DNA from 3 places in the Caballeronia sp. GAWG1-5s-s genome. Region 1 is predicted to be linked to each of the others. Evidence: predicted binding sites of a transcription regulator. Region 1 holds the regulator's gene; each other region holds the start of a gene.
What was found. The regulator HrcA, encoded in region 1, represses chaperone genes, less so after heat shock. The targets are predictions, from matches to a motif close to TTAGCACTCNNNNNNNNNGAGTGCTAA.
Positions count from the first base shown of each region.

Region 1 (7,760 bases):
CCGACGAGAATCACGTCGTCGATATCGCCGACCTTCACGCCCGCATCCTTAATAGCGATGCGGCACGGTTCGATCGTGCGCTCGATCAGGTCTTCCACGAGCGCTTCGAGCTTCGCGCGGGTGATCTTGAGGTTCAGGTGCTTCGGACCCGACGCGTCCGCCGTGATGTACGGCAGGTTGATTTCGGTCTGCGCCGTGGACGACAGTTCGATCTTCGCCTTTTCAGCGGCTTCCTTCAGGCGTTGCAGCGCGAGCACGTCCTTCGACAGATCGACGCCCTGCTCCTTCTTGAACTCGCCGATGATGTAATCGATGATGCGCTGGTCGAAGTCTTCGCCGCCCAGGAACGTGTCCCCGTTCGTCGAGAGCACTTCGAACTGCATTTCGCCGTCCACATCCGCGATTTCGATGATCGAGATGTCGAACGTGCCGCCGCCCAGGTCGAACACGGCGATCTTGCGGTCGCCCTTTTCGGCCTTGTCGAGGCCGAACGCGAGCGCGGCTGCCGTCGGTTCGTTGATGATGCGCTTGACTTCCAGACCGGCGATGCGGCCCGCGTCCTTGGTTGCCTGACGCTGGCTGTCGTTGAAGTACGCCGGAACCGTGATGACGGCTTCCGTCACCGGCTCGCCGAGGTAATCTTCAGCGGTCTTCTTCATCTTGCGCAGCACTTCCGCCGAGATTTGCGGCGGCGCGAGCTTCTGGCCGTGCGCTTCGACCCATGCGTCGCCATTGTCGGCCTTGACGATCTTGTAGGGCATCAGGCCGATGTCCTTCTGCACTTCCTTCTCTTCGAAGCGGCGGCCGATCAGGCGCTTGACTGCGTACAGCGTGTTGCGCGGATTCGTGACCGACTGACGCTTGGCAGGCGCGCCGACGAGGATCTCGTTGTCATCCATGTACGCGATGATCGACGGCGTGGTGCGCGCGCCTTCCGAGTTCTCGATGACCTTGACCTGATTGCCTTCCATCAGCGCCACGCACGAGTTCGTGGTGCCGAGGTCGATGCCGATGATTTTGCCCATTTTTATACTCTCCTAGCTTTGATCGCTTTGGCGCTGCGGCCGGGGAACGCCGGCTTTTGCGGCCGATTCAACGGGCCGAACGCCCAAAATTCATACCTGTACGCAAGATAAGAGCGCCGATTTCGTTTTCAAGACCCTGAATGCAATGCGGTCTATAACTTTTTGCGCTCCGGCTCGCGTCATTCTTTTGCTGCCGCCGCGCGGATTTTCTCGCGCGCCGCCGCGACTGCCGCCTCGAACTGCGCAAGACCGTGCCAGCCGGTCGCGCGGCCGAGCCGCTTGCCGCGGTGAAAGAAGAACCACGTCGGCACGCCGTGCAACATGAAGCGGCGGCCTAGCTCCCGATGCTCGTACACATTGCTGTGAAACCACTTCAGTCCGAGCGCGCGAATGGCGTCGGGCTGCGCGAGCATCGCTTTTTTCGCGATCTCGCAGTTGAAGCAGTCGAGGCCCCAGAAAAACACGACGGCCAGTTCGTCGCCCGCCGACGCCAGCCCGCCGTCGAAGCCGGCGGCGTCCAGTTCCTGCATCTCGAAGACGGAGAAAGCGGTCGAATCGACGGGCACGTTGGCCATGATCGCGGACCTCGTGGGCTTACTTCGGCGCAGCGACGGTGACGAGCGCCGGACGCAGCACGCGATCGGCGATGATATAGCCCTTCTGCAGCACGGCAACGATGGTGTTCGGCTCCTGATCTGCCGGCACCATGGAAATAGCCTGATGACGATGCGGGTCGAACTTCTCGCCGACCGGATTCAGTGCGACGACGCGGCCCTTTTCCAGCGCGCCGGTCAACTGGCGCAGCGTCAGTTCGACGCCTTCGCGCACCTTGGCGAGGTCCGTCGACTGATCCGCCAGCGCGGCTTCGAGGCTGTCGAGCACCGGCAGCAGATTTTCGGCGAAGTTTTCGATGGCGAACTTGTGCGCCTTCGCCACGTCTTCCTGGCCGCGGCGGCGTACGTTTTCCGTTTCAGCCTTTGCCCGGAGGAATTCTTCCTGCAGCGCGGCTACGCGGGCCTGCGCTTCCGCCAGCGCGGTTTCAGTGGCGTTCGTGCTGTTCGTGGCGGCTTCCGGCGCAGCAGTGCCGTCTGCCGAGGCGGCCTGCGTGCCTGCCTGAGTGGAGTCGGCGGCCTGGCGCGCGTTTTCGTCGGCGGGCGTGGGGTTCTGGCTCGCTGAATTCTCTTGCGTGTTTTCCATGTCGCTGAGTGTCATTACCGTGATTGGATGGATCGGGAATGCCGCCGGCCATTGAGCGGCCGACGCGCTTCCTTGCGCTAGCTGCCGAAATTGGGGCAGCGGAAAAGTTTTCAAGGGTTTGTCAGATCAAAATTGAACGTCAGTGTGCCAGCCCGGGCGCGCGCGAAATAAGCGGTAACGGACGTTTCGCCGCATCGCGTAAATTGAGATTGAGGGAATCGAGCGGCTCACCTACACTTCGATCAAGCACCGCAGGACGCACGTTTACCCTAATCCTACGATTGCTTCAAACCGCTTACGCGTCGCCAATTTCCTGATCCTCGCGCGGTCGTCCAGCCGCCGTTCCCGTTTCCCGGGGGTACCATGAAACTGACCTTTGCCATCGCGGTGGTCGCCCTGGTACTCGTCGCGGGAACCACGACCATCTGCATGTCCGGCGCCCTGACCGCCCGCACCACCGAATACGGCGGCGTTCACGCGACGGTCGAAGAATTCTTCAATCCGAACCTGAAAATCTGTCGATGATGCGGCGGTCGCGCTTCGTCGGCCTGCCCTGCATGCCGGCGGCCGGCTCGCGAAACGTCTTGCGCCGTTCCGCTTCCGCGAGTCGCTTGGTCCGGCCTTCGTCCGTCTCGGCGTAGAGCGTCTGCGCCACGGGCGCGGGACCGCGCACGTCGCACAGGCCGAGCACCTGCACCTGCCACACGATCCGCTCGATATCGATCTCGACGATATCGCCCACGCGCACGTCCTTCGACGGCTTCACGTTCGCGCCGCCGATTCTCACGCGGCCTTTCTCCACTGCGTCGCTCGCGAGCGAGCGCGTCTTGAAGAAACGCGCGGCCCACAGCCATTTGTCGATGCGCAGGCGCGCGCCCGGTTCCGTCGTGATCTTGTAATTCATGGTGATTCTCGTGCGATGAGCGGTTTCAGTCCGCCACCGTCACCGGTTGCGTGGCCTGTACAGGCCATCCTTGCAGATGTTGTGCCGCGATCTCGCCTAACGCCTTGATCCACGCCGGCGACGCGTTCAGGCAGGCGATGCGGTGGAACTCCTTGCCGCCCGCCTGCAGAAATTCGTCGCGCACTTCGATGCCGATTTCCTCGATCGTTTCGAGGCAGTCCGCCGTGAAGCCGGGGCAGAACACGTCCACGCGCTTCACGCCGGCCGCGCCCAGTTCCGCGAGCGTCGGCGCGGTGTACGGCTGCAGCCACTCCGCGCGGCCGAAGCGCGACTGGAACGTCACGCGGCATTCCACCGGCGTGAGCCCCAGCGCGGAGGCGAGCAGCGAGCCGGTCAACTGGCATTGGTCGTGGTACGGGTCGCCGAGGTCCATGGTCCGCTTCGGCACACCGTGAAAACTCAGCACGAGCTTGTCGCCCGAGGCGAAGTCCGGCTGGCCGTGCAGCCGCCAGTATTCACGCACCTGCTCGGCGAGCGCCGCGATGTACGCGGGATGGTCCGCGTAATGGCGAATGGTGCGGATCTCCGGCTGATTGCGCACGCGCTTGAGCGCCGTGAAGGCGTCGTCGAAAGCGGTGGCCGTGGTCGACGACGAATACTGCGGATACATCGGCACGAGCAGAATGCGATCGGCGCCTTCCAGCTTCAGCTGATTCAGCATGGCGCCGATGCCCGGCGTGCCGTAGCGCATCGCGTAATCGACGATGACGTGATAATCGTTCGCCGCAAAAAGCCGCCGCAAGCCTTCGACCTGCCGCTCCGTATAAACGCGCAACGGCGAGCCTTCGGGCATCCACACCTGCGCGTATTTTTTTGCCGATGCCCGCCCGCGAAACGGCAGGATGATGCCGCGCAGAATGATTTGCCAGATGAACGAGGGAATTTCGACGACGCGCGGATCGCTCAGAAACTGCGCGAGATATTTGCGCACCGCTCGCGGCGTGGGCGCGTCCGGCGTGCCGAGATTGATCAGCAGCACCGCGACGCGATGCGAGGCGCTGGGCTGCGAGGGCAACTCGAGGTCGAAACGCATAGGGCAAGGCGGCCGAAAGTCATCGAAAGGTGACGGCCATTATAGCGGCGCGTTCCAGCACGCTGCATCGGCCGAACGGCCTAGTGGCGGCGCATTCGGCGGCGCGGCAAGATGCCGTGACGGGGCGCTATTGCTGGCTGAGCGACATCGACAGCAGGCGCGCCGTGATATCGACGATGGGAATCACGCGGTTGTAGGCCATGCGCGTCGGGCCGATCACGCCGAGCGTGCCGACGATCTTGCCGTTCACTTCGTACGGCGCGGTCACGACGCTCATCTCCTCGATCGGCACGAGGTTCGATTCCCCGCCGATGAAAATCTGCACGCCCTGTGCGTGACTCGATACATCCAGCAACTGCAGGAGGCTCGTCTTTTGGTCGAAGAGGTCGAAGAGTTTGCGCAGGCGCGCCATGTCGGACGAAAGGTCCGCGACTTCGAGCAGGTTGCGCTCGCCGGAAATCAGCACGGTCTCGCCGGGATCGGTCTCGGCCGTGCTCGCGACGACCGCCGCTTGCATCAGCGTGGTCATGTCGCCGCGCAACTGGTCGATTTCCTCGCGCAGCCGGCGGCGCACTTCGTCGAAGGACAGGCCCGCGAAATGCGCGTTGATGTAATTCGAGGCTTCCGTGAGTTGCGAGGGCGAGTAGTCGCGCTGCGTGGCCATCATGCGGTTCTGCACGTCGCCTTCCGGCGTCACGATGATGAGCAGAATGCGCTTGTCCGACAGCCGCATGAACTCGATCTGCTTGAACATGTGGCTGCGGCGCGGCGTGAGGATCACGCCTGCGAACGAGGACAGGCTGGACAGCACGCTCGCCGCCGCCGCGACGATCTTCTGCGGCTCCTCGCCTTGCAGACGCGTCTTGACGGCCGTGGTCATCGCCTCGTCCTGCGGGGCTTCGACCGTCAGCATGGTATCGACGAACAGGCGATAGCCGCGCGGCGTCGGAATGCGCCCCGCCGACGTATGCGGACTGGCGACGAGGCCGAGGTCCTCGAGGTCCGACATCACGTTGCGGATGGTGGCGGGACTCAGTTCGAGGCCGGAGTGACGTGATAACGTGCGCGAACCGACCGGCTGACCTTCGGCGATGTAACGCTCGATCAACGTTTTCAGGAGGGTTTGTGCACGTGGGTCTAGCATGGGCAAATTTTAACGCAACGTGTCAAAGCGCGGCGACGGCTGCCGCTGCGGGCTCGCGCCGTTTCGGGCTGCGTCCGGCGGCGCGCCGATCGTTCAATGTCCGCTCCATTCTAGCGACAAACCGGGGCTGCCTGAGACCGCGCGGCCCCGGTTCTTTTCGCCTTCCACCTATGGTGTAATGCCGGCATGGAAATTGGCCAATTCAAGACCGTCGCCCTGGTCGGGCGCACCAACACGCCCGGCATCGAGGCGCCGCTGCGATCACTCGCGGAGCACATTGCGAACCAGGGCTTCGACGTGGTGTTCGAAGCCGGCACCGCGAAGGATGTCGGCGTGACCGACTATCCCGCGCTGTCCATCGCGGAGATCGGCGCGCGGGCGGATGTCGCTGTCGTGCTCGGCGGCGACGGCACCATGCTCGGCGTCGGCCGTCAGCTCGCGCCGTACAGAACGCCGCTCATCGGCGTGAATCACGGGCGGCTCGGCTTCATCACGGACATTCCGCTCAAGGAAATGCGCGAACGCGTGCCGCAAATGCTCGCGGGGCAATTCGAGCGCGAGGAGCGCAGCCTGCTCGAAGCGCGCATCGTGCGCAACGACAAGCCGATCTATCACGCGCTCGCGTTCAACGACGTAGTCGTGAATCGCAGCGGCTTCTCGGGCATGGCGGAGCTGCGCGTCTCGGTGGACGGCCACTTCATGTACAACCAGCGCTCCGACGGGCTGATCGTCGCGACGCCGACCGGCTCCACGGCGTACGCACTGTCTTCCGCCGGGCCGATCCTGCATCCGCAACTGCAAGGCTTCGTGCTCGTGCCGATCGCCCCGCACTCGCTCTCGAATCGTCCGATCGTGCTGCCCGACGACTCCAAGGTCACCATCCAGATCATTGGCGGGCGCGACGTGAACGTGAACTTCGACATGCAGTCGTTCACCGCCGTCGAACTGAACGACGCCATCGAGGTGCGGCGCTCCCGGCACACCGTGCCCGTGCTGCATCCGGTCGGCTACAGCACGTACGCCACGCTGCGCAAGAAACTGCACTGGAACGAGCATCCTTCCCAGGACTCGTCTGTCTGACCGCACAACTAAGCCGAACCCTTCCCGAAGCGTCCATGCTCCGTCATCTCTCCATTCGAGACTTCGTCATCGTCGCCGCGCTCGACATCGAATTCGATTCGGGCTTCACGGTTTTTTCGGGTGAAACCGGCGCGGGCAAATCGATTCTGATCGACGCCCTCGCACTCACGCTCGGCGCGCGCGCCGACGCGAGCGTCGTGCGCACCGGCGAGCCGCGCGCGGACATCACCGCCGAGTTCGGCACGCACGCGCAAGTGGTTCGCTGGCTCGACGAGCACGCGCTTTCGCAAGACGGCGACACGGTAATGCTGCGCCGCGTGATCGATTCGAGCGGCCGCTCGCGCGCATTCATCAACGGCACGCCGGCGACGCTCACGCAATTGCGCGAAGTCGGCGAGATGCTCGTGGATATCCACGGCCAGCACGCGCATCAGTTATTGATGCGGCCCGACGCGCAGCGCGAGTTGTTCGATACGCATGCCGGTCTGGTCGATACGGCGGCCGCCGTGAATCGCGCGTGGCGGGCTTGGCGCGAAGCGCAGCAGGCCGTCGACGCCGCGCAAAGCCGCGACCGCGAACTGCAGCTGGAGCGCGAACGCCTCGCCTGGCAACTCAGCGAGTTCGACAAGCTCGCGCCGCAGCCCGGCGAATGGGAGGAAGTGAGCGCGGAGCATCATCGGCTGTCGCATTCGGCGAGTCTGATCGACGGCGTGCAGAACGCGCTCGGCGCGCTTTCCGAATCCGATGACGCGATGATCTCCCAGCTCGGCGCCATCATTTCGAAGCTGCGCGCTCTCGCCGACATCGACCCGGCGCTCAACGATGCGCTCGCCTCGCTCGAACCGGCCGAGATCCAGTTGCAGGAAGCGTCGTACTCGCTGTCGCACTATGCGCAGCGGCTGGAGCTCGATCCGGACCGGCTCGCGCAAGTCGAAAAGCGCATGGATCAGCTTCATTCGACGGCGCGCAAGTTCCGTCTTCAGCCCGAAGCCTTGCTGGAAGAACACGAAACGCGCCGCCGTCAGCTCGCCGCGCTCGACGCCGCCGCCGATCTCGACGCGCTGAACGCCGCCGCCGCGAAAGCGAAAGACGCGTACCTCGCCGAAGCGAACGTGCTTTCGAAGGCGCGCGCGAAGGCAGCGAAGTCGCTCTCGAAAGCGGTCACTGAAGGCATGCAGGAACTGTCGATGGCGGGCGGCAGCTTCGAAGTCGCGCTCGTGCCGCTCGCGGAAGGCGGCGCGAACGGGTTGGAGCAGATCGAGTTTCGCGTTGCCGGTCACGCTGGCGTCGCGTTGCGGCCGCTCGCGAAGGTCGCCT
Region 1 is NZ_JALQDC010000003.1:72,892-80,651, reverse strand. It holds gene dnaK (molecular chaperone DnaK) at 1-1,025, opposite strand, end outside; gene NCR34_RS02835 (thioredoxin family protein) at 1,205-1,600, opposite strand; gene grpE (nucleotide exchange factor GrpE) at 1,620-2,222, opposite strand; gene NCR34_RS02825 (hypothetical protein) at 2,586-2,747, shown strand; gene NCR34_RS02820 (RNA-binding S4 domain-containing protein) at 2,719-3,126, opposite strand; gene hemH (ferrochelatase) at 3,152-4,219, opposite strand; gene hrcA (heat-inducible transcriptional repressor HrcA) at 4,347-5,363, opposite strand; gene NCR34_RS02805 (NAD kinase) at 5,550-6,443, shown strand; gene recN (DNA repair protein RecN) at 6,479-7,760, shown strand, end outside.

Region 2 (7,760 bases), on a different contig from region 1:
AGCGCGCCGGCCGTGGCGTGCTGAAGGCGGGCGCGCGCATGCTCGTGCTGCGCGCGAAGGACGGCGCGGCGGCGCACGTGGCGCGCTCGTCGTCCAACGTGATGACCGAAGCGCGCCGCACCGTCACGCTGGCCCACGCGGGCGGTTTGCACGCGCGGCCGGCGGCGCGGGCGCGCGAGGCGGCGCGCGGCCTGGACGCAAAGGTCGAAGTGCGCTTCGAAGGCCGCAAGGCGCCGGTCGAAAGCGTGGTCGGCCTGCTCGGGCTGGGCGCGGGCGAGGGCGCGACCATCGAACTCGTCGGCATCGGCGCGCAGGCGCAAGAAGCGGTGGATGCCGTCGCCACCGAACTGCTGCGCGCGGCGCAAGGCGAAGTCGAAGAGACGCCCGCGCGAGAGAAGTCGCCCGCGCCGGTCGCGGCGGTTCGCACGGCCGCCGAGCCGCTGCCGCCGAACACGCTCGCGGGCGTGTGCGCGGCGCCGGGCATCGCGGTCGGCAAGCTGGTGCGCTGGGACGATCAGGAAATCGTGCCGCCCGAACAGGCGAGCGGTCCGTCGGCGGCGGAGAGCCGCGCGCTGGATAAAGCCATCGCGCAAGTCGATGCCGACCTCGAAGTCACCGTGCGCACTGCGTCGCAGCGCGGCGCGGTCGGCGAGGCGGGCATTTTCGCGGTGCATCGCGTGCTGCTGGAAGACCCGACGCTCGTCGATGCCGCGCGCGATCTGATCAGCCTCGGCAAGAGCGCGGGCTTCGCGTGGCGCGAGGCGATCCGCGCGCAGATCGCGCTCTTGAATAACGTGAACGACGCGCTGCTCGCCGAACGCGCGGCCGACCTGCGCGACATCGAAAAGCGCGTGCTGCGCGCGCTCGGTCTCACGAATACGGCGGCGCGCGCGCTGCCTGACGAAGCCGTGCTCGCGGCCGTCGAATTCACGCCGTCGGATCTGGCGTCGATCGACCGCACGCGCGTCACGGCGCTCGTGATGTCGCGCGGCGGCGCGACCTCGCATGCGGCGATCATCGCGCGGCAGATCGGCATACCGGCGCTCGTCGCGATCGGTGACGCGCTGCACGGAATCTCGGAAGACGCGCAGGTGGTCGTGGATGCGTCGGCGGGCCGCCTCGAATATGCGCCGAGCGCGCTGGATGTCGAGCGGGCGCGTCACGAGCGCGAGCGTCTTGCGGGCGTGCGCGAGGCGAACCGCAAGATGTCGCAGCAAGCGGCAGCGACGCGCGACGGCCGTCATGTGGAGATCGCGGCGAACATCGCCACGCTCGACGACGCCAAGGCCGCAGTCGAAAACGGCGCGGACGCCGTGGGCCTCTTGCGCACGGAGCTGCTCTTCATTCATCGCCAGGCTGCGCCGACGGTCGCGGAACACACTTCAAGCTATCAGGAAATCGTCGAGGCGCTGGCCGGCCGCAGCGCGATCATTCGCACGCTGGATGTCGGCGCGGACAAGGAAGTGGACTATCTGACGCTGCCGCCCGAAGAGAATCCGGCGCTCGGCTTGCGCGGCATCCGGCTCGCGCAAGTCCGCCCCGAACTGCTCGACGACCAGTTGCGCGGCCTGCTCGCCGTCAAGCCGGCGGGCGCGGTCCGCATTCTCCTGCCGATGGTCACCGATGCCGGCGAACTGCAGCGCCTGCGTGCGCGCATCGACGAACTGGCGCGCGAAGCCGGACGCACGGAGCCGGTCGAAGTGGGCGTGATGATCGAGGTGCCGTCAGCGGCGATGCTGGCCGACCAGCTCGCGAAGTACGCGGATTTCTTCTCGATCGGCACGAACGATCTCACGCAATACACGCTCGCGATGGACCGCTGCCAGCCCGATCTCGCCGCGCAGTCCGACGGCCTGCATCCGGCCGTGCTGCGGCTCATCAAGACGACGGTGCAGGGCGCGGAAAAGCACGGCAAGTGGGTCGGCGTGTGCGGCGCGCTCGGCGGCGATCCGCTCGCGGTGCCGCTGCTCGTGGGCCTCGGCGTGACGGAACTGTCGGTGGATCCGTCCGCGGTGCCGGGCATCAAGGCGCGCGTGCGCAATCTCGATTACCAGCTTTGCCGTCAGCGCGCGGAAGACGTGCTCGCGCTCGAATCGGCGCAGGCAGTAAGAGCGGCCAGCCGCGAAATCTGGCCGCAGGACTAAACGCTTAATGCTTCTTTCCTAGCCACAACCCGAGCAGCAACGACAAGACCTATATTCTTTTGGAGAACCCCCGATGGACGCTAACCCGTTTGCAAAGATGCAGCGCCTAGGCCGCGCCCTGATGCTGCCGATTGCCGTTTTACCGGTGGCCGGCCTGCTGCTGCGTCTAGGCCAGCCCGATGTCTTCAACATCAAGATGATCGCCGACGCGGGCGACGCCATCTTCTCGAATCTGCCGCTTTTGTTCGCAATCGGCGTGGCGGTGGGCTTCGCGAAAGACAACAACGGCACGGCGGGTCTCGCCGGCGCGATCGGTTATCTGATCGAAACGGCCGTCATGAAGGACATCAACGACAAGCTCAACATGGGCGTGCTGTCGGGGATCATCGCGGGCATGGTCGCGGGGTACATGTACAACCGCTTCAAGGACATCAAGCTGCCCGAATATCTGGCGTTCTTCGGCGGCAAGCGGTTCGTGCCGATCGTGACAGGCGTCGCGTGTCTCTTCATCGGCATCGTACTGGGTTACGTGTGGCAGCCGGTGCAATCCGGCATCGACGCGGCCGGCAACTGGCTGACGACGGCCGGCGCGCTCGGCACGTTCGTGTTCGGCGTGCTGAACCGCATCCTGCTCGCGACGGGCCTGCACCACATCATCAACTCGCTCGCGTGGTTCGTGTTCGGGTCGTTCACGCCGCCGGGCGGCGGCGCGGTGGTGCACGGCGACCTGCATCGCTTTTTCGCAGGCGACCAAACGGCGGGCGGCTTCATGACGGGCTTCTTCCCGATCATGATGTTCGGTTTGCCGGCCGCGTGTCTTGCGATGTTCCATGAAGCACCGAAGGAGCGCCGCGCGGTCGTCGGCGGCCTGCTGTTCTCGATGGCGCTGACCGCGTTCCTCACGGGCGTGACCGAGCCGATCGAATACAGCTTCATGTTCCTCGCGCCGGTGCTCTACGGCATCCACGCGGTGCTGACGGGCCTGTCGCTCGCAATTTGCTCGGCGCTCGGCATTCATTTGGGCTTCACGTTCTCGGCGGGCGCGATCGACTACGTGCTGAACTACGGCCTGTCGCAGCGCGGCTGGCTGGCGATTCCGATCGGCCTCGTGTACGGCATCGTGTATTACGGCCTGTTCCGCTTCTTCATCCGCAAGTTCAACATGGCGACGCCGGGCCGCGAGCCGGCCACGACGGACGCGCAAACCGATGCCACGCCTGTCGGCGGCTATGTGCCGGGCGACGTCGCGCCGGCCGCAGCCAGCACGCGCGCCACGAAGTACATCGCGGCGCTGGGCGGCGCGTCGAACCTGACGCTCGTCGATGCCTGCACGACGCGCCTGCGTCTCTCTGTCGTGGATACGGAAGCTGTGTCGGAACCGCAACTGAAGACCATCGGCGCGCGTGGCGTGTTGAAGCGCGGCAAGACGAACGTGCAAGTCATCATCGGACCGGAGGCGGACCTGATCGCCGATGAAATTCGTGGTGAACTCGAACACTCGTCGACGCGCGGCGCGACGCCGGCTTCGTCGGCTCCCGCGCAGCCTGCGGTTGCGACGGCAGGCGTGACCGATCAGACGGCGGGCCCGCTCGATCCGGACCCGCTGCGCTGGCTCGCGGTGTTCGGCGGCGCGACCAACGTCGTTTCGCTCGATGCGGTGGCGCAAACGCGCCTGCGCGTGGTCGTGCGCGATCCGTCGTCGGTGGATCGTCAGCGTCTGTCGCAACTGGATGTCGCGTGGGTGTCAGCGGACACGTTCCACATCGTCGTCGGCGCGGCAGCGCAGCGATACGCCGCGCAGATGGCGACGCGACTCGCGGGCAACGGCGGCGGCGCGGCGCCGATGCCGGCCTGATGCGGTAGGCGGCTAGTCGTAGAAACGGCGCCTTCGGGCGCCGTTTTGCTTTTTACACGCCGCGCCGGCAAACAAAAACCCCGCTGTCTTTCGACAGCGGGGTTCGAACACGCTTGGCTTCGGTTCCGCCGTGGCGTTACGCGTAGTCGTGCAGCGCGGTGCGCATCTTTTTCATCGCGCTCGCCTCAATCTGGCGAATGCGCTCCGCCGACACGCCGAACTCGTCGGCCAGTTCGTGCAGCGTCTTGCCGCCCGATCCGTCGTCCTGCACGTCGAGCCAGCGCGCCTTGATGATGCGGCGGCTACGCTCGTCGAGCGATTCCAGCGCGGTCGAAAGGCCGTCGCTTTGCAGCTTGTCGAACTGGCGCGCGGCGATCACGTTCGTCGGCTCGTTGTGCGAGTCGGCGAGATAGGCGATCGGCGCGAACGCTTCTTCGCCGTCTTCCACCTGGCCTTCCAGCGCGATGTCGCCGCCCGAAAGGCGCGTTTCCATCTCCGCGACCTCTTCGCGCTTGACGTTCAGCTCGCTTGCGAGGCCGTTGATCTCATCCGGCGTGAACGCGGCATGGCCGGTCTTGTGGCTGCGCAGGTTAAAGAACAGCTTGCGCTGCGCCTTGGTCGTCGCGACTTTCACCATGCGCCAGTTGCGCAGAATGTACTCGTGGATCTCCGCCTTGATCCAGTGCATGGCGTACGACACGAGGCGCACGTTTTGCTCCGGATCGAAGCGCTTCACCGCCTTCATCAGACCGATGTTGCCTTCCTGAATCAGGTCTGCGTGCGGCAGGCCGTAGCCCAGATAGTTGCGGGCAATCGACACGACGAGACGCAGGTGCGACAGCACGAGCTGCCGCGCGGCGTTCAGGTTGCCGTGCTCGCGAAATTCGGTGGCGTACTGACGTTCCTCTGCCGGCGACAGCATCGGAATACGGTTCACTGCTTGTATGTAGGAATCGATGTTGCCGATCTGACCGGTCAGCATCGACGACTGCGCGTACGTCAGCGCGCCTGCCGAAGATGCCTTGGCAGGTGCCGAGCCTACAACATTCGGAAGGGTCATCGCATTGGTCACGCTCATAAGCTCCTTGTCAACAATTGGCTGCGGCCGCAACGGCGGCAGCAGGCCAGTCACGATATTAGCACTCCGTCCAACTGAGTGCTAAGTGTTAGAGGGAAACGACGTGTGGGAGTTCCCACAAAACTATCAATCTTGTGGGTTTGATAGGCGTTCGGCTTCAGCAATTGGCTGAACTTACCGAAAGCGAAGCGTTAGATCGAACGAATTACCGTGTAGAAGCATTAGCGCAACGGATTATTCAATCAAAGCGGCAAGATACGCTGGATTGTGCAAATATGTCGCAGCCGAAATACAATGCGCCGACCACCGCTCGGCGGGACGTAAACACCACCCACACATGGGGCGCTCATGCAGAAAAACAAGGTTCTCTGGCGCAGTTTTTTGTCTCACGGCGCCATCGCGGTTTCGCTCGGCCTGGCATCGGCGGCAGCGCATGCCGACCGGTTCGGACTTCAGATAGCGGGCGGCGTCGCCAACCATGACTTCAAGAAGGCCGACGTCGGCATCGTGTGGGACCCGAACCTGACGTGGTGGGAAATCGGCGGATTTCATTTCACGCTGCTCGGCGAGGGACACGTCGCGTACTGGCACACGAAAGAAAGCAACGCGGTCAATCCGAACGTCTGGGAATTCGGCGTCACACCGGTTCTGCGTTTCGTCAAAAGCTTGGGGTACATCCGGCCGTTCGTCGAGGCGGGCATCGGCGTCCGGCTGCTGTCGCACGCCCGGGTCACGGAAGACTACACGCTCTCCAGCGGCTTTCAGTTCGCCGATATGGTTGGCGTGGGCGCGATCTTCGGCGAGAAGCAGAACTATCAGGCCGGTTTTCGCTTCCAGCATCTCTCGAACGCGAGTATCAAAGAGCCGAATCCTGGTATAAATTTCAGCCAGCTATATCTGCAATACAACTTCTGACGGGGCGCCGGCGCATCGGTTCCCCGGCGCAAGGGGAACCGACAGATGCCGGCAAAAACCTTTGAGGCCATCCGCGGCCTGGAGCGCGACCGCTTTCGGGCGATGGTCGAGGGCGACGGCGCCGCGCTCGAAGCGCTGCTGGCCGAGAACGTCAGCTATGTCCACACCAACGGCAAGCGCGAGACGAAGCGTCAGTTCATCGACGCGATCACCGCCGGGCGCCGCCGCTATCGCCAGATCGAGATCCAGACGCAGGACGTTTTCTCTGCCGGACCCGAGACCTGTCTCGTGTCCGGCCGCGCGTTGATCGAAATGGAATCGAAGAACGGCGCGCTGCTCTTTCCCATCGCCTACACGGCGGTTCACGTGCAAACCGGCGGTCAGTGGCAACTGCTTGCGCTTCAGGCGACGCGCGTGGCGCTCGAATAACGCGTCGCCGTCCGCGCCGTCAGGCTTCCACGGCCACGGCCTCGTCCTCGCGCACCTTCCGCGCGATTCCGTTCGACCGATTTACCGCGCTCACGACCGCATCGACGACCGCGAGCGCCGGATTCGCGTGCACCGCGACGCCGAAGCGCATCGGTTCATCGGCGACGCGGCAGCCCACGAACACCGCTGTCTCGCCGTTCGCCGTCACCGTCGATTCGAACCAGCTCACGCTCGCGCCGACGTCCAGAGTCGCGGCGACCGCCTGCGCATAGTGTTCCTCGCTCGCGGCGCCTGAAGCAGGCGGCATCGCGATGTGTCGGCCGAAGACGGAAACCGCCGCCGCATCCACGCGCGATACCGGCCCGCCCGCGTCGAAATACTCGCGCTTGAAGAGCGCGCAGATGGCGTCGCCGCTGATTTCCTCGCCCGATTCGTCCGCCACCGCCTGCACCGCATGACTGAACTCGATCTGCACGCGGCGCGGCGGCGTGAAGCCCAGACCGCGTTCGAGCAGATACGTCGCGCCGCCTTTGCCCGACTGGCTGTTCACGCGAATCACGGCGTCGTAGCTGCGGCCGAGATCGGCGGGATCGATGGGCAAATACGGCACTTCCCACGGCGTGCCGGCCACGCGCTGCGCGAAGCCTTTGCGGATTGCGTCCTGATGCGACCCGGAAAACGCGGTGAACACGAGGTCGCCCGCGTACGGATGGCGCGGATGCACCGGAAGCTGATTGCAGCGTTCGACGACCCGCCGCACCGCGTCGATGTCCGAGAAGTCGAGGCCGGGATCGATGCCCTGCGTGTACAGGTTGAGCGCGAGCGTCACGAGATCGACGTTGCCCGTGCGCTCGCCGTTGCCGAAGAGACAGCCTTCGACGCGATCCGCGCCCGCGAGCAGCGCGAGTTCCGCCGCCGCGACCGCCGTGCCGCGATCATTGTGCGGATGCACCGAGAGCACGATGCTGTCGCGAAAGCCAATGTTGCGGTCCATCCATTCGACCTGATCGGCGAACACGTTGGGCGTAGCGGATTCGACCGTCGCCGGCAGATTGACGATCATCTTGTGATCGGGCGTCGGACGCCAGACTTGCGCGACGGCATCGCACACTTCGCGCGCGAATGAGAGCTCCGTCATGCTGAACGTCTCGGGCGAGTACTGGTAGATCCAGTGCGTTTCAGGCCGCGCCGCCGCGCATTCCTTGATGAGGCGCGTGCCCTCGACCGCCAGCGCCTTCACTTCGTCCTTCGACTGATTGAACACGATGCGCCGGAACGACGGCGCGATCGCGTTGTAGAGATGCACGATGACCTTGCTCGCGCCCTCGACGGCTTCGAA
Region 2 is NZ_JALQDC010000001.1:398,814-406,573, forward strand. It holds gene ptsP (phosphoenolpyruvate--protein phosphotransferase) at 1-2,144, shown strand, start outside; gene nagE (N-acetylglucosamine-specific PTS transporter subunit IIBC) at 2,218-3,999, shown strand; gene rpoH (RNA polymerase sigma factor RpoH) at 4,136-5,071, opposite strand; gene NCR34_RS01960 (acyloxyacyl hydrolase) at 5,426-5,992, shown strand; gene NCR34_RS01965 (nuclear transport factor 2 family protein) at 6,038-6,421, shown strand; gene leuA (2-isopropylmalate synthase) at 6,441-7,760, opposite strand, start outside.
Region 2: rpoH (RNA polymerase sigma factor RpoH) is a predicted target of HrcA. The motif match lies at 5,136-5,162, and genes of this name have one in related genera.

Region 3 (7,760 bases), on a different contig from region 1:
GATACCGAGCTCCTCTGCGAGCCCTTCGAGTTCGCCGCGAAAAGCGCCATCGCCGACGATCACCAGATGTTCCGCGATATCGCCGGCACTCACGAGCCGCGCGTAAGCCCGCAGCAATGTGCGATGGTCCTTCTGAATTTCATCGAGTCGCGCGACAGATACGATGTACGGCGCATCGCAAAGCGGCGGTTCGGTCGCCAGCGCATCGCGGCGAATGCGTTCGATATCGATGGCATTCGGCAGCACGGACAGTCGCTGCAACCCGTCGCCGAACATCCGACGCGCTTCCTCGGCCATGTGCTGATTCAGCGCGGCCACCCCGTCGTAACGCGCGAACTGCGCCGCGAGCCGGCGTTTCTTGCGCGGACGGGCGCCCAGCCGCGCATCGAAGCTGAAGTGGTTGACGCCGAGCCACGCCGTGCCGAACTGGCCGGCGAGGCGGCGCAGCGACATGTCGAAATCGACGATCAGCGCATGCCGGCGTGCCAGCGCTTCGATGCGTCGCTTCACATAAGGCCGCACGGCGAGCGTGTTGAAGACGTCGCGCCCCACGCGCCCGAGCTTGCTCAGCTTGCGCGCGTAACGCCGGGTCTGGAAGTAGTTGAGCCACTCCTTGTCAGCCAGGATCTCGATGCCGACATCGGGTGGCACGAGCGTGCGAAACCGGTTTTCGAACGCCGGCGAGGAATGCATCACCGAGAGCGTGACGCTGAAGCGCTCACGGTCGAAGACGCGCAGCCACTGGATAAGCGACGATTCGATCCCGCCGTCGTTGAAGTCGACGATATGGAAAAGCACCGGCACGGGTTCGCTCGCCGGCGGGGGCGCGTTGGATTCCGTATCAGCTTGATTTGCGGTTGAGCTTCGAGCTGGACAGGCAATTGGCACTGAGGGACATCCTCCTTTGAGAGAGCGTAATGAAGTTTCGAAATGTTCTAACGCTACCGCAGTCGCCCGGCAGTGCAAAGACGACGGAGTGCGTGCGTTCTGGCGGACGCACTTGTTTGCATGGGCCTGTTGCTGTTAGGAGAGCGTCGATCCCGACCGCTTGTCAGCGCGGCCGAACCTAGTCCGCGGAGCGTTGGTCTTTCACCGTTGGTGCGGTGTCGCAACCTGACGCTGCGACGTCGGAAAGGTGCCGCCACCCGGCATTTTATTAATTCCCTCGAGGTCAAGACTTCGGCACCGGCTCCTCGCCAAAGCAAATGTCTAAGTTCATCAAACATTGAATCCGGCCGGCAAGCCAGCACGAGTTTACGAGCGACAGACCGTCTAGTTTTGAACTGCGTTCATCTACTCTTTTTATGTTATCAAAGCTCGTTGTTTCAACGTTGACTGACAGTTGAGCAGGCGCGACGTACCGCCGCCCGCAGTTCGCGGCTTAGACGAGCGAGCACCGTGGGCCCCGACGAGCGGTGCCGGCAATCTGGTCTCAGCGAACGTCGGAGGGGGCTGTCTGGGACGACAGTGACACTAACAGCTTCCCCTGCTGTACCGGGCCGCGGCCAATGGACGCGAATAACTCTGAGCCCCTGGCTTTGGATCCTCGACAATGGCGCCGCGTGTCGCAAGCTGAGGAATAGATGCACATACTTGGGTCGCTTATCCGGGAGGCTAGCAGACCACCAGTGTGTCTGCGGACAACGATCGTTGCGACGTGCGCAGGCGCAACTGCGTGCTCGCGCCATCGGGGGCTACTTCGAACATTGTCCGAAACAGCCGCCGCCAGCGCCTCAGCCCAGTTTCGGCCAGTTGTCATTCGCGTGGTGCGCGAACAGGAACGCCTAACGGCCCCGCAGGATCGGAACGTGTCGGTCGGCTGCCAGTTGACGCGACCAGATGAGCGGCGCCGCATGCATCCGAGCAGAGGGAGGAGGGGGCGTAGCCGCCCAAGCGGGGCGTTCTACGGCGAGAGTTCAACTGGGCAGGGCCGTCGTCGTCGACGTAAGACAGATGACAGCCTACAAGCAGATCAAGAATTCCAACCAGGCGGCATGCGATGTAAAGCGCTTCGCGCAGAGCGCGAGTCCGGCGAGCATCAGCGCGCTCCGTTCGCCGCCAGCGTGCGCCCCCTCACACGCAAGCCGATGCGATGTCCCGCATCGATCATCGGTCGCTCGACAGTCACGTGAATTACGGCGGCGACCGCGCAGAGCGTGAACATCCCGAAGCAGGCGGCGAGCCAGAACGCAGCAGTCGATTGCACGATCACCCGCGCGATCACATGGTTCGCGAAGCCGAGCGAGAAGACGAAGCCTTGAAACAGATAGATGCCGTAACTGATGTGCCCGAGGCGTACCGCGGGCCTCGATGTTAGTAGCCCGAGGAGGGTGGTTCCATTGCAGAGCAGAAAGAAGACCAGCCCGAGAATTAGGCTTTGTTCACGCGCGTACGGAAGCGGCCGTAGCTCAAATACGAGCACCAGAAGCACGATGACAGCGAGCGACCGTGCCACATCGGGCAGGCGCACAATTGGGCTGACCTCGCCGATCGACGCGTTCAGCATGCCTATCGCGAACAGCAGCCAGAGCGGCGGCGCTTCGGCTGTAGAGACGCTACTCCAGATGAGTGCACCGATGAATGCAACGCCCGCAGCGGCGAGATGCAGCTTCGGCCGTGCAAACAGCGCCGCTGGCAGCAGCGCGATATAAAACCGCCACTCATACTTCAAGGTCCACACGACGCCGGCGAGAATGATCCAAACGTTTGGATAGGCGTTGAAGTCGTGGCCGACTAAGAGGCCCACGCCATACCAGTGCACGATCTTGTCGAGCAGCGGGCCGACTGGCTCGCGGGTCTGGAAGCCGGAACGCCACATTACCACCAGTACCATCCCGGTGACAGCGATCCAGTACACTGGAGCGATGCGGAACACGCGACTGATATAGAGCGCAACAAAATTGGGCCTACCGTGGGCCTTGATTAACTTGCCCCAGAACAGGTAGCCGGTAATCATGAAGAATATAGCGACTCCCGCGCTGCCTAGCCGGCTATAGAAAAAGTCGGGCGGCAAGGCCCAGACGCCCGTTTTGATCCACAGGCCCGCTACCACCGCGTGATGCACCATCACGCTCAACGCGAGATATCCGCGTGTGCCGTCGAGGGAATTAGTGCGCCGTGCCTGCGCCGCTTTAGATTCGTCGATGAAGCGCCAGAACGGCAACGCGAACACGACGGTCACAAGGATCATCAAGACGAAATACGGAGCGACGAGCAGCATGGCGACTTAGACCGGCGGGAACCTACGTAGCCCGCGATCGTAGCAGACCGCGCGATCCCCGGTCATTGATGAGGCAATCTACTGTTCCGCGCAATATTTCCTCTCGCTCGGCGAGCGCCCTGTCAGCTCGCGCAGATGTGTTGCATCGGCCGGTTGTATCCAGGATGTAGCACATGCATTCTCCCAAATCGACACGAGGCGCACGCATACCCGACGAAGAATTTCCCTCCTTTCTTCGCATCGAGAGTATCAGCGATGTCATGATTTACGGGCCGGGTATGTCGCTCGAGGCCGAGCTATTCGCCGGAACAGACGAAGGTGGCCGTCGATCATCACCTGAGTCAAGGCTCCTGCGCTGCTGCAACTTTGAGGGCTCTGGGGTAACCGAGTCGCGAGATTCTTGCAGCACGGATCGAAGAACTGTGCCCAGACGTCAGAAAAGCGTAGCCACGCCCAGCCTTCGCCGCCACAACGCCGATCGGCAACTGCCGCCATGACGCTGGAGCGTCGCAATAACTGCAGCACGTCACCGGGAAGCGGTGCATCGCATCACAAGCGCACAGAGATCTTAAGGCCCGTACCGCCGACGTTTTCGTGCATCGACACGCTTCGAGAATTAGGGCTTTTACTGAACGAGGTGGACGCAAGTCGACAAAACAACACTGATAAAGCCAGAGGCTCGATTGTTAACATGCTTATCTTTTTGATAAGTAGAATGAGGCACAGCCCGCGGTGAAGGCCGCCGCGACGTCTCACTACTCGCCTTTGCACCGGTTGAAGTCATGCGTCCAAAAAAAATCAAGACTGTTCCCAGCATCGTAACTACCGTCATATTTTCGGCAACCCTTGGTGCCTGCGGCGGAGGTGGCTCGTCTAGCACCGCAACGTCTTCCAACCCTGGAAGCGGTTCCGCGGTCCCTCCGGCAGCACCGACGTCATACACTATTGGCGGGACCGCCATTGGACTCAACGGGGGCGTTCTAAAGCTGCAGAACAACGGCACAGACACGCAGACACTGACTTCTGAAGGGGGGTTCCAGTTCTCGTCGATAACGTCGGGCAGCCCATATAGCGTTGCGGTTAGTCAACATCCAGCCGCGAGGCAATGCAACGTCGCAAACGGATCGGGCAATGCAACCGCCAATGTCAACAACGTGAGCGTCAGTTGCAGCCCAGGTCAGGTCAGCACCCTGTACTCCTTCACCGGCGCGAATGGCGATGGCCAGTATCCCGAGGCGGGCCTAGCACAGGACAGTGCTGGCAACCTTTTCGGTACCACCTATGGCGGCGGAAGTGCAGGACCTGGCACGGTATTCCAGTTGAAGCGAAACGCCGACGGGACATATGCATCGCCCGTCACGCTGTATGCGTTCACCGGCGCAGGTGCCGGTGGGACCACATTGAACGCTGGGTTAATTGTCGATCGCGCAGGGAACCTCATCGGCACAACCAACACCGGCGGCAGCTCAAACGCCGGGACAATATTTGAGCTAACCCGAAACGCCGACGGGTCATATTCCCCGGCTGTGACGCTTCACTCCTTCACGGGCGTCGGCACCGATGGTGCATATCCCGATGCAAGCCTCGTCCAGGACGGTGCGGGCAATCTATTCGGCACGACCATCCAAGGGGGAAGTGCCAACGCAGGCACGGTTTTCGAGCTTGCGCGCAAAAGTGACGGGACGTACGCGACGCCGACCACACTGTATTCGTTCACCGGTACCGCCTCGGACGGGAAGGCACCAGAGGCAGGGCTGGTTCTAGACAGCGCCGGAAATTTGTTCGGCACAACAAGCGCGGGTGGTGCCGCCAACAGCGGGACCGTCTTTGAACTTGTGCGCGGCAGTAACGGGACGTTCGGTCCGGCGGTCGTGCTTCACTCATTCTCAGGCACGGGATCAGACGGCGCGATTCCGAACTCCCCCCTCGTCGCTGACGCTGCGGGAAATCTGTTTGGCACAAGCAGTGCGGGCGGCGCGGCGAGCCTCGGTACTGTATTCATGCTTAGGCGAAGCGGCGACGGAACATATACGCCGGCGACGACGCTTCACTCGTTCGCGGGCGGCTCGGCAGACGGGGCCTATCCGGATGCAGGCCTCGTCTTGGATGGCGCTGGGAACATTTTTGGCACTACAAACGCAGGCGGCAGCGCTAACTCCGGAACCGTATTCGAAATTAGGCGCAACAGTGACGGCACTTACGCGTCGGCAATCTCACTGCTGCACGTGTTCACGGGGGTGGGCTCCGATGGCAACGCGCCAAGTGCCGGTCTAATTCTGGACAGCACGGGCAACCTGCTGGGCACAACCAACATGGGCGGAACCGCTGGTCTCGGCACGGTGTTCGTGCTGAACTAAATGCGTGTTCGCGGATACCCGGCTCCTGCCGGGCTGGGTGTCGCGTCTAACCGTCTATTTGACTGGTCTGACAGAAGATCCTACGCCGTCAGATCGTGCGCTCGCAGTCTAGCGGTTCAACGTTCGCTGAACTTCGGCACGTGTCGGAGCTGTCTCTGCCCATCCCTCCTTGAAATTGTCAAATCTGGTCCATATAATTGGCACTCACTGCACGAGAGTGCTAACAAGATTTCCGTCCGGCGGGCTCCGCCCAAAAGACGGGCTTTCCCGCGTTTTCAGTCTCATTCAAGAGAGGAGTGTGTATGAACCTTCGTCCTTTGCACGATCGCGTCATCGTCAAACGTCTGGACCAGGAAACCAAGACCGCATCGGGCATCGTGATCCCGGAAGCAGCGGCAGAAAAGCCGGATCAAGGCGAAGTCCTGGCCGTCGGCCCGGGCAAGCGCGATGACAAGGGCACGCAAAACGCCCTCGACGTGAAGGTGGGCGACCGCGTGCTCTTCGGCAAATACGCCGGCCAGACCGTCAAGGTCGACGGGCAGGAACTGCTCGTCATGCGCGAAGAAGACATCATGGCCGTTCTGGTCAACAAGTAAGCATTCTTCCTGTACGCCGGGCTTCGCGCCGAAAGGGCGGCGAGCCGGCACACTGAATCGAATCAAGGAGTCTGGATATGGCAGCTAAAGAAGTCACTTTCGGCGATTCCGCACGCGCCAAGATGGTCGAAGGCGTGAACATCCTGGCCAACGCGGTCAAGGTCACGCTGGGTCCGAAGGGCCGCAATGTCGTGCTCGAGCGTTCGTTCGGCGGCCCGACGGTCACCAAGGACGGTGTCTCGGTCGCGAAGGAAATCGAACTGAAGGACAAGCTCCAGAACATGGGCGCGCAAATGGTCAAGGAAGTTGCTTCCAAGACCAGCGACAACGCAGGTGACGGCACCACGACCGCTACCGTGCTCGCACAGTCCATCGTTCGCGAAGGCATGAAGTACGTCGCATCGGGCATGAACCCGATGGACCTGAAGCGCGGCATCGACAAGGCCGTCGCAGCAGCAATCGAAGAACTGCGCAAGATCAGCAAGCCCTGCACGACGAACAAGGAAATCGCGCAAGTCGGCTCGATCTCGGCGAACAGCGACACCTCCATCGGCGAGCGCATCGCTGAAGCCATGGACAAGGTCGGCAAGGAAGGCGTGATCACCGTCGAAGACGGCAAGTCGCTGCAAGACGAGCTGGACGTCGTGGAAGGCATGCAGTTCGACCGCGGCTACCTGTCGCCGTACTTCATCAACAACCCGGACAAGCAAGTCGCCGTTCTGGAAAACCCGTTCGTGCTGCTGCACGACAAGAAGGTTTCCAACATCCGCGATCTGCTGCCGGTGCTGGAGCAAGTCGCGAAGGCCGGCCGTCCGCTCTTGATCATCGCTGAAGACGTCGAAGGCGAAGCACTCGCAACGCTGGTCGTCAACAACATCCGCGGCATCCTGAAGACCGTTGCTGTGAAGGCTCCGGGCTTCGGCGACCGTCGCAAGGCCATGCTGGAAGACATCGCGATCCTGACCGGCGGTCAAGTCATCGCGGAAGAAACCGGCCTGACGCTGGAAAAGGCGACGCTGCAAGAGCTGGGTCAAGCGAAGCGCATCGAAGTGGGCAAGGAAAACACGACGATCATCGACGGCGCTGGCGAAGCCGTGAACATCGAAGCTCGCGTGAAGCAAGTGCGCAAGCAGATCGAAGAAGCGACGTCGGACTACGACCGTGAAAAGCTGCAAGAGCGCGTGGCCAAGCTGGCCGGCGGTGTTGCGGTGATCAAGGTCGGCGCTGCGACCGAAGTCGAAATGAAGGAAAAGAAGGCACGTGTCGAAGACGCGCTGCACGCCACGCGCGCAGCAGTGGAAGAAGGCATCGTGGCTGGCGGCGGCGTCGCGCTGATCCGTGCTCGCAAGGCAATCGACGGCCTGAAGGGCGCTAACGCCGACCAGGACGCAGGTATCAAGATCGTCCTGCGTGCGATGGAAGAGCCGCTGCGCCAGATCGTCACGAACGGCGGCGAAGAAGCTTCCGTCGTGGTGGCGGCTGTTGCTCAAGGTTCGGGCAACTATGGCTACAACGCGGCAACCGGCGAGTACGGTGACCTGGTGGAAGCCGGTGTCGTCGACCCGACCAAGGTGACGCGCACGGCGC
Region 3 is NZ_JALQDC010000012.1:43,592-51,351, reverse strand. It holds gene NCR34_RS11095 (glycosyltransferase) at 1-804, opposite strand, end outside; gene NCR34_RS11090 (acyltransferase family protein) at 2,039-3,220, opposite strand; partial or broken gene NCR34_RS11085 (IS3 family transposase) at 3,428-3,601, shown strand; gene NCR34_RS11080 (choice-of-anchor tandem repeat GloVer-containing protein) at 4,003-5,577, shown strand; gene groES (co-chaperone GroES) at 5,880-6,173, shown strand; gene groL (chaperonin GroEL) at 6,251-7,760, shown strand, end outside.
Region 3: groES (co-chaperone GroES) is a predicted target of HrcA. The motif match lies at 5,775-5,801, and genes of this name have one in related genera.